One region of the Paraclostridium bifermentans genome, then DNA from elsewhere that is predicted to be linked to it. Evidence: riboswitches for the same ligand, from Rfam matches in the RefSeq annotation. Region 1 holds a riboswitch; each other region holds the start of a gene.
The links. Region 1 has a riboswitch for lysine ahead of KXZ80_RS02420 (amino acid permease). Riboswitches for the same ligand answer to the same signal wherever they lie in the genome.

Region 1 (4,442 bases):
AAACAGGTTCTGTAATTGTAAATGGAGAAAGTAAACCAAGTTATGATCCTACAGTTGGATTCAGTATAGGTGATATAGGAATAGGAAATGTTGTAATAGTTCAATTTAGTGCAACTGTGACTTCAGTTCCACCTTCTAATAAGGTAACTAACCAGGCTGTTATACCATTTAAATATTTAGTAGATCCAAAACAGCCTCCATATAGTGATACAGCTTACTCAAATACAGTAACTACTAATATCGCTTATGGTAATTTAAATGTAACTAAGTCTGTAAATAAAAAATATGCTACTATAGGCGAAAAATTAACTTATACAATCACAATTGAAAATGTAGGAAATATAAATGCTACTGATGTAGTATTTGTAGACTATACTCCTCATAATTCTATATTTGTATTAGGAACTGTAACTGTAAATGGTGTTCCTCATCCAGATTACAACCCATCAGCAGGATTTAATTTAAACACTATGGTTCCTGGTCAAATTATAACTGTTGTATATCAAGTTCAAGTCATAGATTTATGCTAATATAGATTATTTTAATCTCGAAGTTATTAATAACTTCGAGATTTTCTTTTTATTTGTGTTTATATGAAATAAGTTTTAGTTTAGAATATAGTTATTACATAAATTCTTTATGGAGGGGATAAAATGGAATCAAAAAAGTATTCAGATATTAAAATAACTATATTAAAAAAATTAAAGGTGAATGATATTTTTGTAGAATATGCAAAAGAAAATATGCCATTAGTTTGCGCTAAGGGTGAAGTTGGAGATGAATTTATATCAAAAAATTGCGAAATGCCAGAGCGATTTTGCAAAGGGGCATGGACAGGATTAAAAAGTAAAGTTGAATTTTTAGCATCAGGGAATAATAGCCCTTATGTAAAACAAGAGGGCGTTGCAATACATTCTTGTAATGATGGGTTACACCCTGTTATATATAAATTAGAAAGAATATAAGAAAAAGGCTGATTTTTAAAATCAGCCTTTTTAATTTAATTTAATTCACTTATTTGACTATCTATTGAACTACTGCTTATATTTTCATCAAAAGTTAAATCAACTTCATCCAAAGATACAACTTTAGTTTTATGTTTAATTTTATATCCAACATATAAAGCTATGAATAAAGGTATACCTATATAAGAAGCTATTAAACTATGCCAGTCAACTCCATTTGGAGTTATACAAGAGTATCCTTGGCCTAATATTATTATCAAACACATTATAAGTGCTAATATAGGTCCGAATGGATACCATTTAGCTTTAAACTTTAATTCTTTTAAACTATGACCTTGATGGATATATGCTTTTCTAAATCTATAGTGACAAACTGCTATACCAACCCATGCTATAAATCCAGCAAGTCCAGATGCAGCAACTAACCAAACATAAACTGTACTTTCTGCAAATATACCAGTTAAGAAACATGCAGAAGCTACTAATGTAGTTAATATTAATGCATTTACAGGAACACCTCTTTTATTAGTTTTTGCAAAAACTTTAGGTGCAAGTCCTTCTTTAGCCATTGAATGAAGCATTCTAGTTGATGCATACATACCTGAATTACCTGCAGATAAAACAGATGTAAGTATTACTGCATTCATAAGTGAAGCAGCACCAGCTATTCCTGCTTTTTCAAAAACCATAGTAAATGGACTTTCAGAAACACCAGCCTGAGTAAAAGGTATAATAGCACCTAAAACAATTATAGTTCCTAGATAAAATATTAATATTCTCCAAAAAATTGATTTTATAGCTTTTGGTATAGTTTTTTCAGGTTGCTCACTTTCTCCGGCTGCAACTCCTATAAGTTCTGTACCTTGGAATGAGAAACCTGCAACTAAAAATATAGCAAATACAGATTTTATACCACCATGAAATGGTCCATCTGCTATAAAGTAATTATGAAATCCTATCTCATCAGAACCCATTACACCAAGTATCATTAAAACACCTATTATTAAAAATATTATTACAGTTACAACTTTAATTCCTGCAAACCAATACTCAGATTCGCCATATGCTTTTGCTGATAAAAAGTTTAAACCTACAATTATAGCTAAGAAAAATATACTCCAATAAAATCCAGGTACATCAGGGAACCAATATTTCATAATTAATGATCCTGCAACCATTTCAGCTGCTATAGTTATTGCCCAGTTATACCAATAGTTCCATCCAAGAGCAAAACCAAGTGCTGGATCAATAAACTTTGTAGCATAAGAGCTAAAAGATCCAGATATAGGCATATATGTTGCCATCTCACCTAAACTAGTTATTAAGAAATAAACCATTATTCCTATTAACCCATATGCAAGTAATGCACCACCAGGACCTGCTTGGTGAAGAGTATCACCCATCGCAAGGAATATACCTGTACCGATCGATCCTCCTAGAGCAATCATGTTAAGATGTCTAGCTTTTAACCCTCTTTTTAAATCTTGATTTTCATTACTCATTTTACTTATCCTCCTTATGGTAGTTAGTTATCCATAAGTAAGTAACTAAGATAATAAATCTTTATGAAAATAAAAAATTCACTTCGCTCATGTCGCCAACGACTTCGTCCGTTGCTCAAAAAGCTTTTTTACGCTCAAAACATATTATATGGATATAACTAAGTTTCATAGGTTATCTACGAATTTTAAATAATTATAATTCCTTAAGCGTAAAAAAAGCCATGAGACTATGCTCATGACTTTATACGAAAAAATTCATACTAACTAAGTATGATGATACCGTACGCTTTCATTGAAAATAGCACTCCACAAAATGTGACAGTCTTATATATATTTTATATAAGCCCAGTAAATAGTATTAAAGCTATTAACTATTCACTTCGGCGAAATTTCCTTTCATATTACTTCATCGAGCTTATCTCCATAATACTACTAATAAGTTTCGCGCCTCTATCTCAGTTATCTACTTGTTGTATACAATTATAAAACAAATTTGAAATAAGTCAATAAAAAAAATTATATTGGTAAAGTTAACTATTTTCAGATGATTTATAAAAATGAGAAAAATTAAGTTAAATTGGTAAAGAAAATCATTGATATACCGATAATATATAAATATTTAACACTATAAAAATAGTTAAGGATGTGATCCATTAATTGATATCACATCCTATTTTTCTAGTTATACATATTATGTTGACTCATGTAATTGTAAATTTTTTCTCCGTGTTCTTGTTCTTCTTTTTGAATATGATTTAAAACTTGGCGTATGTTTTTATCTGCAAACTCAAAAATAGCTGTATTATATGTAGATGATACATATTTTTCAGTACTAAGTGAGTCTTGGCATAACATTTTATCTTGTTCATTATAAGCATTCATTTGTGATGATTGTAAATTCATGTTAGGCATAGTATTTGAACTTTGCATATTTGAGTTTTGGTTCCCTTGGCTTTGACCTTGACCTTGATTAATATTAGGAACAGTACCACTTAAAATTTGATTTATTGAAGTTAAGTGTTGTTGTTCATGTTGAGAAAGTTCATTAAATAAGCTTTTTAGTTGTGGGTCTGAAGCTTTTTGAGCATATTCTTGATATTTTTGAACACATAATTGCTCATGGCTTTTTTCGTCTTCTAATAACATTTTTTCTTTAGCAGTTAAATTTAACATAAAATCCACCTCCACTAAATAGTCTGCATAATAAACAATATATTATTCATATATGATAAAATTAGTACATGATATAAAATTGCCTTTAAAGGAGTATGAAAAGTGAGAAATGAAAATTTAAGTCTAAATAAGATAATAGATTTCAAAAAATGGGATAATTTACAAGATTATCTTTCGCTAGTTACGAAAATGGCAATAGTTATAGTGGACTATAAAGGAAATCCGATAACTAAACACAGTAGATGCCACAAATTTTGTGAGTTAGTAAGAGGTAATTCTAAATTATCAAAGTACTGTGAAAAATGTGATTCAAGAGGTGGGTTAGAAGCTGTACGAATGAATAAACCATATATATATTTATGTCACTACAATATAGTTGATGTTGCTATACCTATTATATTAGATGAAAAATATATAGGTGCAATAATGGCAGGACAAGTGAGAATAGATGATTATGAATCAACAGATATGTTAGAACAAATATTAAAAGTTCCAGACAAAGTACTAGAACAAAATGACATTTCAAATCAACTTAATCAATATTATAATGAACTACCTGTTTTATCATATAAAGAAGTAGAAGATACATCTAATATGTTATTTTTACTATCTAATTATATAGTAGAAGAGGCATTAAATAAAAATTTGATTTTAGAGATGTATGAAAAAACTATGAAAAATGGAATAGAGATAGATAGCAAGACTTTTAATGGATATAGTATAAAAAATATAGAAAGTGTTAAAAAAGAAATTTCCAATGCTATTGTGAATAGATATATAACTTATGATCATAAAGAAGACA
Region 2 (4,442 bases), 1.1 Mb from region 1:
AATAAAAAACTTTTTATATGCTTATCAAATAAAAAATATTCAGGGTATACAACCTAATAAAGAATAAGGGCAAAATCATATTCTAATGGGATATATAAATTTTAAAGAAGAAGTTTATGTAACTAAAAATCAGTTACATAAAAGGAAGATAAACAATAAAAACTTATTTGATAGCATATTAAGGCATAAAATTTTACCTGAAACATATAATCCTTGCAAACAGTACAGTTTTAAAGTTTTTAATGAAGAAATGTTTGGCAAACAAGGAATTTTAGATGAAGATAAATTTTCTACAATAGAAAATAAAGATATTATATGTACAAAGTTTATTGGATGTACATTCAGAAACTTAAATTTTAAAGAATGTAGATTTGTGGGCTGTATATTTGAAAATTGCAAATTTGAAGATGGAGGAGTGAGTTTTGAAAATTGTAGTTTTTTTAAAGAAGAAAGCCAAAGTAAGCCATCTTTAAATAAGTATGACAATTTATCATGTCATTTTATAAACTGTGATATTTATTCGAAATTTTTAAATTGTATACTATCTTTTGCTATTTTTGAAAAATGTAAATTGAATACAAGTAATTTTGAACAAAGTGCAATGGACAATATTATAATTATAGATAGTTATTTGGATATGATAATTTTTGCTGATTGTGACTTATGTGGTGCCAAAACTATTTCAACATATATTAAAGATTTAGAGTTCAGAGATAAATTTCAAACTAAACTAGATGAAAAAAGCTTCTTTGATAAATTACCTGTTAAGTTTAAAACTAGGGACGAATATGAAGGTCTTTATATGACATATGAAACCTTAGCTGATAAATTTAAAGAGAACTCTTTAAATAATAACTTTGGAGAATATTATTATTTGTGTAAAAATACTCAAAGAAAAACTTTAAAAATAATACCTAAGATAGAATCATATTTATACTGGCTTACTTGTGGGTACGGTGAGAGACCTGAATTTGCAGTATATTCATCACTAGTTATTATGTTTATATTTGCAATTTTATATTTATTTTTAGGCGTAGAGATAGACGATAAAACTATTATATATAATATGAGCACTATAAAAAATTTATCTATATCTAAATTTTTAAAAGACCTAAATGAAACACTAAGTTTAAGTATAGGATCATTTGGAGGAGTAGGGACTATAAATTGCAAACCGACAGAAATTAGTTATATATTAACAAATCTAGAAGTACTAATCGGGGTTATAATGATGGGATTAGGAATAGGAACTTTAACTAGAAAAGTTGTTAGATAAGTTTTAAAAATAATGAAAATTTAGAAAATATTGAAAAAACAGTTGATTATTTACAATAATATATATATAATTTACTTAATATAAAAAGTGAATAAAAAAGGTAGAGGCGCGGTACTTATAAGTACTAGTAATGAGTTAAGCACATAGATTTACTAGGAAAGGAATTATCGCCGAAGTTTATAACTGATGCTTTAAGGTTATATGCTGGGGGTGTATAGAATATATACATCACTGTCACAAATTATATTTGTGTTGAGCTATCATTTAAGGAAGTTAATATTGTGCAGATTTTGCATAATATAAAAAGCCTTGAGTGTATACTCAAGGCTTTTTCTTATTTAAAGCCCTAAGTATTTATTACCCTTTGCATTCACTAAAGCTAAATTTAGGGAGGATTTTTATGAGAAACAAAAAATATTTTGTAGTTTTATTAACTTTAGTTTTAGTAGTTTTATTAACACCTATTTCATTTGCACAAGAAACGGATATAGCATTTCAAAACGCAAGTAAATTTAAATTTTTAACATTGATTCCACCACTAGTATCTATACTTTTAGCATTTATTACTAAAAATGTTGTAATATCCTTATTTATAGGTATATTATCTGGAAGCTTTTTACTTAGTTTAAATAGTACTAATTTTATTTTAGCTTTACCCCAAAGCTTCATAGATTTTATATATAGAGCGCTTAATTCACTTGCAGACCCATGGAATGCAGGTATAATACTCCAAGTTCTAGCTATTGGAGGGGTTATTCATTTAGTAGCAAAAATGGGAGGAGCTAAAGCAATAGCAATAAGCTTAGCGGACAAAGCTAAAAGTTCAAAAGGAACTCAAATTATAACATGGTTTTTGGGACTTTTAGTATTCTTTGATGATTATGCAAATTCATTGATAGTAGGGCCTATTATGAGACCAGTAAGCGACAAAATGAATATTTCTAGAGAAAGACTTGCTTTTATAATTGATGCAACAGCTGCACCTATTGCAGGACTTGCAATAATATCTACATGGATAGGATTAGAAGTTGGACTTATAAATGATGCTTTTTCAGGTATTGGGCTAAATAATGATGCTTTTGGGATATTCTTACAAACTATTCCCTATAGATTTTATAATATATTAATCTTAGCATTTGTAATTATAACTATTGTTTTAGCTAAGGATTTTGGTCCTATGAGAAAAGCTGAGATTAAAGCGAAACAATCTGATTTTAATAACTTAGATACAAAACATAACGATTCAATTCAATCAGAGTTAGAACCTAAAGTTGGAGTGAAACTGAGTATATGGAATGCAATTATTCCTATTGGAACTCTTATAGTTACATCATTAATATTTTTTTATTATAGTGGATACACATCAATAGTTAATGGGGATAATATTGAACTTCAAAATTTAATGTTTAAATCACCATGGTCATTTTTAGCTATAAAAGAAGCATTTAGCTCAGCAGATGCATCAGTAGTACTATTCCAATCAGCTATTATTTCAAGTATAGTCGCTATTTTAATGGCTGTTTCTAAAAAAATATTTAAAGTGTCTGAAGCTATAGAAATTTGGATAGATGGTATGAAAAGTTTGTTAATGACAGCTGTTATTTTAATTTTGGCATGGTCGTTAAGCTCAGTAATAAAAGATTTGGGGACAGCTAAATTTCTAGTTACATTACTGTCAGGATCTATGCCAGCATTTTTACTACCTAGCGTAATATTTATACTAGGCTCAATAATATCTTTTTCAACAGGGACAGCTTATGGAACTATGGGGATACTAATGCCACTTGCGATTCCTCTTGCACACTCTATAAATCCAGAAATATCATTTATAGTAATATCTACAAGTGCTGTGCTTACGGGTGCTATATTTGGTGATCATTGTTCACCTATATCAGACACAACTATCTTATCATCTATGGGAGCTGGATGTAATCATATAGACCATGTAAAAACGCAAATGCCATATGCTCTATTTGTAGCAAGCATAACTGTATTATTTGGATATATACCTGCAGGTCTAGGAATATCAATATATATAGTTATACCTATTTCGATATTAGCTATTTTTATAGGAGTACAACTATTTGGGAAAAAAGCAGATGAATATGAGGTTTGCGAAATAAAAGAAACTTTAATCTAAAAAATTAATCATATAATAAAAAACTATCTGAAAAGTTAAATTTGATGGATTCTATTTTATCTAATTTAAACTCAAAGGATAGTTTTTTGTTTGTATTGATAGGTATATACATCAATTAATATAATAAACTATACTAAGGGGGGAAGTGTATGAAGTTTACAGATATTTTAAAAGACGTTTTTTCAAGTGTAAGGAAAATGATAGCGATATGTCTAACTATTGTATTTTGCTACTTAAGTATAATAGGAAGTATAAAACCATCTGAATTTATGCCTATCTTTAGTATGGTTGTAGGATATTACTTTGGAAAATCTACAGCTTTAGAAATGCCAAATCAAAAGAAAGATTAGTTTAAATTAGATTTAGTTATCATCTCAAATAGTGTATAATGACTATAAGAAACAGGAGGAGATGATATGAAAAACTACATAAAATTTGAAAATGTAAAAAAGACCTATACTATGGGTGAAGTTGAAATAAATGCATTAGATGGTGTGAATTTTTCAATTGATAAAGGTGAACTCGTAATAATTGTAGGTGCTAGTGGAGCAGGAAAAAGCACCATACTAAACATACTAGGAGGTATGGATTCATCAACAGATGGAACTGTACTTGTTGATTCGAAAAATATAAGTAATTATAGTGAAAAAGAATTAACAAAATATAGAAGACACGATATAGGATTTGTATTCCAATTTTATAATTTAGTTCAAAACTTAACTGCAATAGAAAATGTAGAATTAGCTACTCAAATTTGCAAGAACCCTTTAAACCCCAAGCAAGTTATAGAATCAGTAGGACTTAATCATAGAAAAGACAATTTTCCATCGCAATTATCTGGAGGAGAACAGCAAAGAGTTGCTATAGCTAGAGCTCTTGCTAAAAATCCTAAATTACTTTTATGTGATGAGCCAACTGGTGCGCTAGATTACAATACAGGTAAATCAATTCTTAAAGTACTCCAAGATACGAATAAAACACTTGGTGTTACTGTTATAATAATTACACATAACATGGCAATAGCTC
Region 3 (4,442 bases), 1.4 Mb from region 1:
CCTTTAGTCAGCGATTTCTAATCTTAAAAGATCTTCAAAGCTTTCTCTTTTGCATATTAATTTACTTTTGCCATCTTTAACAGATACTACTGCAGGCTTTATTATTTTATTGTAGTTTGATGACATTGAATATCCATACGCTCCAGTTGATGACATTATTAATATATCTCCACTTTCTATATCCATAACATCAACATCTGTTATTAGTATATCACCACTTTCGCAACATTTACCAGCTATTGTAACTTTATTATTTTTATCTATACCCATTTTGTTGGCAATTGAACATTCGTACCCTGCCTGATATAATGAGGGTCTTATATTATCTGTCATTCCACCGTCAACACTTACATATGTTCTTACATCTTTTATATCCTTTATAGATCCCACTGTGTATATTGTGCTTCCTGCATTTGCAACTATGGATCTTCCTGGCTCTATTATTAATATTGGAGTACTTATATTTATATCTTTACATACATCCTCAACTTTTTGTATTATTGAGCTGCAAAACTCTTTTATTGTTTTAGGTTCATCACTCTCTGTATAATAAACACCTACCCCTCCTCCTAAATCAACTTCCTCTATGTTTATGTTATGTTGTTGTTTTATTTCTTTTACTAGATTCATCATTATTTCAACTTCATCTAAATATGGTTCTACGTCAAAAATTTGAGATCCTATGTGAGCATGTAATCCTACTAGGCTTATATTTTCATATTTTTTAATATTTTCTAATGCATCTTGTAAATCTCCATTTGATAATGCAAATCCAAATTTTGAATCAATTTGTCCTGTTTTTATATAATCGTGAGTATGTGCTTCTATTCCTGGTGTTATTCTAAAATATATAGATTGAATTTTACTTTTTTCATTGCATATTTTTTGTAATAATTCTAGTTCATAGTAATTATCTACAACAAATCTTCCAACTCCAAGATTTACTCCCATTTCAATTTCATCTATTGTTTTGTTATTTCCATGAAATAATACTTTTTCCATAGGAAAGCCTGATTTGTATGCTGTGAAAAGTTCACCACCTGATACTACGTCAAGATATAGACCTTCTTCATCTATTAATTTGCACATATAAATTGGTAAAAATGCTTTACCTGCATATGCAACTCTGTTTTTATTTTCATGAACCTTGAAATGTTTTATATATTCTTTACAATTGCTTCTGACTAATTCCTCATCAAGTACATAAAGTGGTGTTTTGTATTTTTCTCTAAGTTCTTTACATCCAACTCCACCTATATATAATTCATTTCCTTTTACCGACATAGTACCTTGTAATCTCATATCTTAAGCCCTCCTGTTTTTGTATTAATCATTTTTTATAAACAAAAATCCCCCTTAAGTTTCACTTAAGGGGGATTAAATTTAGCTAAAAATATATAGCATCTATTCCTTAAATGTAGCTCAACACAATTTAATATTGTGACAGTTATGCATATATTATATACATCCCCAGGTACATAGCCTTAAAGCATCAGCTACATCCTTCGGCAATAATCCCTTTTCCAATAAGTCTTCGTTGCTTAACTCATTATTGGTACTGATTATTATTGCGACCTCTACAATTCGTATTCAATTTATTTATATGTAATTTTACATACCTAATTTATAATTGTCAACAATTTTATTTTATTTAAACTTTAATTTTATGTAATATTATTTCAAAATCAGCTTTAAATTAACATATATACTAATTTTTAATATTCTTATGTTAAATTCAAAACATTACTTAATTTTATTAATTAAACTTTTAATTTTAAATTAAAAGCACTTAATAATATTTAGAAAACTTACTATTTTCTTTGTTTTAAAAGAACTTTCCTTTTTTTTAACACATTTAAGTTTTTTCAACTATACTCTACTTATAGGTTTTAATATATTTATTATTATAAGGGGGCGATATTAGTGCTTATTAAACAAGTAATAGCTATCATCATATTTTTAGTGGTTATGCTAGCTATTATTTCAGAAAAAGTAAATAGAGCTATTGCAGCTATGGCCGGAGCTTTACTTATGATTATATTTAACATATTGTCAGTTGAGCAAGGCCTGCATCATATCGATTTTAATACAATTGGGGTTTTAATAGGCATGATGCTATTTGTTTCTGTTGTCAAAAATTCAGGTGTATTTGAATACATAGCTATATTTTCAGCTAAAAAATCAAAGGGAGATCCTTGGAAAATCATGCTATGTTTTATAATATTAACTGCTGTTTTATCAGCTGTTTTAGATAATGTTACCACCGTATTGTTAATAGGTCCAATGACCATAGTTATAACTCAAATTCTAAATATAAATCCAACTCCATTTTTAATAACCCAAATTCTAGCATCTAATATAGGAGGGACTGCAACCCTAATAGGAGATCCACCTAATATAATGATAGGTAGTGCAGCAAATCTAAGTTTTGCAGACTTTATAATAAACTTAGGTCCTATAGTTCTAATCATTTTATTTTTAACTATCTTGTGTTTTAAATTTATGTTCAAAAAACAGCTTTTTGTAGATGATAAAGCAAAAGAAAAAATTTTAAATTTAGATGAAAAAAAAGCAATTAAAGATAAGCCACTGCTTATAAAGAGTATTATTATGATTATATTTATTTTGCTTGGATTTATTTTGCACAATGTTTTAAATCTTGAATCTAGTATAGTCGCCTTGACAGGAGCTACTATAATGATGTTTATAGGCAAACAAGATGTTGATGAAATACTTTCCAGTGTTGAGTGGTCAACTATCGCATTTTTTGGAGGATTATTTGTAATAGTTGGGGGTCTTGTTGAAGTTGGAATAATAAATAGCATTGCTGAATATTTAATAAGTGCAACAAGTGGGCACTTAGTTCTTACAATGCTAGTTATACTTTGGCTATCAGCTATAATTTCATCATTCTTAGATAATATACCTTTTGTAGCTACTTTGATTCCACTTATACTAACTATGCAAGGCCAAGGTATAGATGTAATGCCAATATGGTGGGCAACTTCTCTAGGAGCTTGCCTAGGTGGTAATGGTACATTAATAGGAGCTTCTGCTAATATAGTTCTTGCAAATGTAGGTCAGAAAAATGGATACCCTATAAGTTTTAAACACTATTTTAAAATAGGATTTCCACTTATGATTTTTTCAATACTAATCTCAACTATTTATTTACTAATCCGATTTTAAATAAATTTTAGGAGGAACACTAATGAATATTTTGGATAATGCTTATGGAGACACTATAGAAGCTCGACTTAGATATATAGGTGCAACAGATATAAAAAAAATTCATGGTATATTATATTTTATAGAATTTGAAATTGATAATAATTTAAAAGTTTCATACACATACAATATAAATTCTAAAAATAAATACTATCTTCAAAGAATAAAACCTTACCCTATTCCAGAAGGTGTCTTTGATAAAGAGTATGAAATAGTTTCTTTTATAGAAAAAGATATAAAAAAATTCATGAATGCTAAAAAAAGTAATAATTTTGATCTATTTTTAAAGATTACAGATGAGCTAAATACAATAAGTTTTGACATAGAAGAACTTTTTTTAAATTACAATATAGATAAAATGGATTTAGATAAATTAAAATTAGAACTTGATAATATATTGAATTTATTCGAAAGATCAAAAAATAGATCTCCTAAAATAGATATATTAGATAAATAAAATTCATATAAAAAAGGCAGATTAAAAGTAACTTTTAATCTGCCTTTTTTTAGTTGGAAACACCTTTAAATTTAAACTGATGTATTATATTCATAGTAAAAGCAATAACTATAGATATAAATAACCTTATAGGCGTAAATACACATATTGATATTCCTATCGATTTAATTAAGTAAAGAACACCAAAGCTAGAATCTATGCTTAACAGTAATATATCAAAACAAGTAGTTACAATTAAAATATTTAAATACATATGTACATTTTTAAATTTCTCTTTTTTACTCATAATCACAAGATACAACACAGGGATAATTACCATTGCTACAGATGATATTATTATAAATATAATATTTCTTACACTTAAATTCAATTTGTTTGAATAGAAAAAGTGTAAAGCATAAAAAATCACATTAGAAATCCCTATATATTTAAAATAATTTCGCATCAAATTTTTCATAATATTACGTTCCATTTTTTATCACCTCTTTTTAAATATACTTTATGTAGGATGTTAATATTCCAAGTTATATCAAAAATTAAACTATATAAGCAAAAGACAACTACTAACAAGTAGTTGTCTTTTATACTAAGAAAAATAAACTTCTATATTTTTTAAAAACTCATCTTTGTCACACTTATTGTCATTTGCTAAATTATTATTAATCCATTTAATATTTTCAATTCCACAAATGTTTAATGTTGATTTTATTATTGTGTTTTCTATAGGGTTTCCTAGTTCATTTTTAATATATTCTGT
Region 4 (4,442 bases), 800 kb from region 1:
CGCTAAAAATAAACCGTACATGGCTATAGAAACAGATTATTCTAAATCTGATACAGAACAATTAAGAACTAGATTTGAAGCTTTTATAGAAATGATAGACTAAGTAGGTGGATTTTATGTACAGTATAGGTATAGACTCTGGATCTGTAGCAACAAAAGGTGTATTATTTGATGGAGAAAAAATAGTAAACAAAATTGTTATACCAACAGGATGGAGTCCTAAGAACGCTTCATTAGAAGTTTATGAAAAACTTGCTAATGATATAGATAAAGATAAAATAAAAAAAGTTGTAGGAACAGGATACGGAAGAGTGAGTATGGATTTTGTAGACAAAAAAGTTACAGAGATCACATGCCACGCAAAAGGAATACATTTTTTAAACAACAATATAAGAACGATATTAGATATTGGGGGCCAAGATAGTAAAGTTATAAACTTAGATAATGATGGAAATGTATCTAATTTTATAATGAATGATAAATGCGCAGCAGGAACAGGTCGCTTTTTACAAGTTACATCTAACTTATTAGGAAGTGATGTAGAAAGCATTGATAAGTTAGCTAAAGGTGCAATTCCACAAGATATATCAAGTATGTGTACTGTTTTTGCTGAATCAGAAATTATTAGTTTATTAGCAAAAAATATATCTAAAGAATCAATAGCATCAGGAATATTACAATCTATAGCAAATAGATCAAAGTCTATGTTATCTAGAATTGATATATTAGATGAGATTGCATTTACTGGAGGGGTTGCTAAAAGTAATGTCTTAGTAAATATGATAGAAGAGAATTTAGGGAAGAAAATTTTTATAGCTAATGATACTCAAATAATAGGTGCATTAGGGGCTGCAATTATTGGATATAAAAAATAAAAAGGATGGCTATTAGCCATCCTTTTATTATGCAATAGAACCTTCAAGTTCATCTTGATTTTCCTCTGATAATTTTGTAATTCCAAATCCTGTAGCAGCTAACGTCAATGACATTAAAGGACATAGAAGGTTAAAAAATGCAAATGGTAAAAATACAAATGATCCAACTCCAAGTGTAGCACTCATATATGCTCCACATGTATTCCAAGGAATAAGAGGAGATGTTATAGTTGCACTGTCTTCTAGAGATCGAGAAAGATTTTCAGGACAAAGACCTTGTTTTTTAAATGCTTCTCTGTACATACTTCCAGGCATTACTATTGCTAGATATTGATCAGCAACTGCTAAATTAGTTCCTATACATGTAAAGATAGTTGCAGCCACTAAACCAAAAGTTCCTTTTGCAAATTTTAATATAGCAGAAGCTAGAGCTTCTAACATTCCAGTTTTTTCAAGTATTCCACCTGTAGTTAAAGCACATAACATAAGAGATACTGTACCTAACATACTATTAAGTCCACCGCGAGTTAATAGTTCGTCCACAAAGGCCATTCCACTATTTGATGTATATCCAACTTGAGCAACTTCTAAAACATCTTTAAATGAAGCACCTTGGAAAGCTATAGCTACAAAACCTCCAAGTAGTGTACCTACAATAAGACCTGGAATAGCAGGAACTTTAAATATAACCATTACTATAACCATTACAGGTATTAATAATAATAACGGAGATAATGTATTATAATTTGAAGCTAAAGCTTGTTGTATTTGTAAAATTTGGCTATTATCTATAACTTGTCCTGCGTATTTAAGTCCAATTACAGCATATAGTATAAGAGCAATAACATATGCCGGAATAGTTGAATAAAGCATATGCTTTATATGTGTAAATAAATTAGTACCAGCCATAGCAGGAGCTAAGTTTGTTGTATCTGAAAGTGGAGACATTTTATCACCAAAGTATGCACCTGAGATAATAGCACCAGCTATTATCTCCTTAGGAATACCTAAAGCACTTCCTATACCTAAAAGGGCTATACCTATAGTACCAGCTGTAGTCCAAGAAGAACCTGTAGATATAGAAACTATAGAACATATAATAGTTGTGGCAACTAAGAAAATTCCAGGAGAAAGTATATTCAATCCCCAATATATCATACTTGGAACAACTCCTGAAATTATCCATGTACCAATTAACATACCAACAATTAATAAAATTATAATAGCTTGCATAGTAGAATTTATAGTTGATAATATACCTTCTTCAAGTTCTTTCCATGTAAATCCTAATTTAAATATTGCAACAAATCCACAGAAAACTCCACCTAAAACTAAGGGAATATGAGCTGAAAGCCCTAGTTTAGTTAAAGATATAGATAGTGTGAAAATTAAAAATCCTAAACATAGAAGTGAATCGCCAAGCGAAGCCTGCCTTTTTTCTCTTTTTAACATAATGTAACCTCCAAATGGTGTATTGAGAATATAACGGGAATGGAGAATGATAATAAAAAAGGTCTAAGAATATTAAGAGATATTCCTAGACCTGAAATTATAATTTGAAAAATATAATAACTTTAATCTAAAGATAGCCCTCCACATAAAGTGACAGTGTTATATATCTTATACATAACCCCAATATATAAGTTTTAAGCTTAACTTATATATTTCGGCATCATTACCTTTCCTATTAAATCTTAGGTGCTTTCCCTCAATAATAGTACTATTTAATAATGCAACCTCTACCATTAGTTATATTCTGTTTAAATTTATGTATCTAATTATAACATATTAAATTAAATTGTAAATATAAATTTAAATTTTATGAAAATAAAAAACAGTCTATCTTATTAAGATAGACTGTTTTTTAAACTAAAAAGCTAGAACCATACGTTTCTTCTATTTCACGTCTTAATTCACTAGGATTATTAATTCCATCACTCATTGCTTTAGCGAGTATATTTGCTTTATCATAAGGTGCCATCCAAGAGAAAATACCTCCAAGACAATTGTCTATTACATATTGAGTTTTTATATAAATAGATAGCATATCATCATAAGACATAGCAAACTCATTATCTTTTACTAAATATGAAGCTTGAGCTTCTTTATCAAATTTAAATGTATATCCGTTTTTATTTATAAAATCTTTTCTAAGTTGATCAAAAGATTTAGTTGTAGTAGCTCCTAGTCGACCATAAAATGGAACTCCCATTAATATTTTTTCTGAAGGCATTCCAGCTTCAATTAAATTATTAACCATAATATCTACACTGTATCCAGGTAAAGCAAGTTCTGATTCATATAAATTTGCTTGATGTTTTTTGCCTTTCTCGCCAGTTTCACCAGCAGTAAAATCGTAACTCATCAAGTTGAAATAGTTAATTAGAGGAGCTATTTTGTTTATTTCTGCACTTTTATTTAGGTATTCTCTTGTTCCAGTACCTGCTACACTTAACCATTTATCGGATCCAATTACATCCCTAATAGCAGTAAGTAAAAGTGTGAAATTTTCTCTATCTGAAGGACTAGATTTAATTCCTGCACCACTAGTTCCAGGGTATTCCCAATCTATATCTATGCCATCTAAACCATATTGCTTTATAAGAGCATTTGCTTGACGAGCAAAATTATATCTAGAAGCTGGAGTAGCTGCAGCATCAGAAAATCCTTCTTGACCCCAACCACCAATGGCTGCAATCACTTGAAGGTCTGGATTATCTTTTCTAAGTGATAGCAATTGACGTAAGTAACGAGGCGTTGGAACAAATAAAGTGCCATCTGGTTTAATCTCAACAAATGCATATATTACAAAATCAAGCAAAAATGCATCAACACTTGTAGGATCTCCTAAAACGTATGTGCCTACTAATCTATTTAAATCAGGGCAGTTAGGATTAATTGGGATATTATTTGCTGGAGAATCTATTTGAGGACGACCTTTAACATTAGCTTTATAATCTAATTTTTTGTTATTAGAAGTTTTATCATCTATAAAACATAGATACCAGTCCATGCAACTTTTATTTTTATCACAACTCTTAATTCTTTCTTTTAATTCTTTATAAGTTTTAGGAGGAGGTAAAATTACAGGCATTCCAGGAAGCCAGTCAGCAGGTGTTAAAACATTATGTTCATCTGAAGTTTGAAGAGCATCTATTATTCTAACTATTTCAGGAATATTTCTTCCTGTAGTTAAAGGATAATAAAGTATTGTTCTTAAAATTTGATTTGGATCAATTATAAAAACAGATCTTACAGTAGATGTATCGCTCATTTGCTCTGAAATCATTCCATATAATCTAGAAATTTCCATTTTCCTATCATCTATTACAGGAAATGGAATCTCAATACCTGTATGCAAAAATATATTGTATAGCCAAGCTAAATGAGAGCTGTTGCTATCAACGCTAAGACCTATAAGTTCAGTATTTCTTTTTTTAAAATTAGAATAATATTTTGCAAAACATAAAAATTCTGTTGTACATACTGGTGTAAAATCACCAGGATGAGAAAATAATACAACCCATTTACCTTTATAATCAGACAGCTTGATAGGTCCTTGAGTTG

Region 2: another riboswitch for lysine. It lies ahead of KXZ80_RS07385 (Na+/H+ antiporter NhaC family protein); the one in region 1 lies ahead of KXZ80_RS02420 (amino acid permease).
Region 3: another riboswitch for lysine. It lies ahead of lysA (diaminopimelate decarboxylase); the one in region 1 lies ahead of KXZ80_RS02420 (amino acid permease).
Region 4: another riboswitch for lysine. It lies ahead of nhaC (Na+/H+ antiporter NhaC); the one in region 1 lies ahead of KXZ80_RS02420 (amino acid permease).

Annotation. Positions count from the first base shown of each region.
Region 1 is NZ_CP079737.1:475,949-480,390, forward strand. Features, by position in the region: gene KXZ80_RS02410 (DUF11 domain-containing protein) at 1-530, shown strand, start outside; gene KXZ80_RS02415 (TIGR04076 family protein) at 654-965, shown strand; gene KXZ80_RS02420 (amino acid permease) at 1,001-2,467, opposite strand; lysine riboswitch at 2,759-2,928, opposite strand; gene KXZ80_RS02425 (spore coat protein) at 3,146-3,640, opposite strand; gene KXZ80_RS02430 (PocR ligand-binding domain-containing protein) at 3,743-4,442, shown strand, end outside.
Region 2 is NZ_CP079737.1:1,569,100-1,573,541, forward strand. Features, by position in the region: gene KXZ80_RS07380 (pentapeptide repeat-containing protein) at 86-1,276, shown strand; lysine riboswitch at 1,370-1,544, shown strand; gene KXZ80_RS07385 (Na+/H+ antiporter NhaC family protein) at 1,677-3,416, shown strand; gene KXZ80_RS07390 (hypothetical protein) at 3,566-3,766, shown strand; gene KXZ80_RS07395 (ABC transporter ATP-binding protein) at 3,833-4,442, shown strand, end outside.
Region 3 is NZ_CP079737.1:1,889,633-1,894,074, forward strand. Features, by position in the region: gene lysA (diaminopimelate decarboxylase) at 4-1,302, opposite strand; lysine riboswitch at 1,411-1,588, opposite strand; gene KXZ80_RS09185 (ArsB/NhaD family transporter) at 1,924-3,189, shown strand; gene KXZ80_RS09190 (hypothetical protein) at 3,212-3,685, shown strand; gene KXZ80_RS09195 (hypothetical protein) at 3,735-4,157, opposite strand; gene KXZ80_RS09200 (NAD(P)H-dependent oxidoreductase) at 4,272-4,442, opposite strand, start outside.
Region 4 is NZ_CP079737.1:1,275,997-1,280,438, forward strand. Features, by position in the region: gene KXZ80_RS06085 (double-cubane-cluster-containing anaerobic reductase) at 1-103, shown strand, start outside; gene KXZ80_RS06090 (acyl-CoA dehydratase activase) at 117-875, shown strand; gene nhaC (Na+/H+ antiporter NhaC) at 903-2,327, opposite strand; lysine riboswitch at 2,454-2,625, opposite strand; gene KXZ80_RS06100 (peroxiredoxin) at 2,740-4,442, opposite strand, start outside.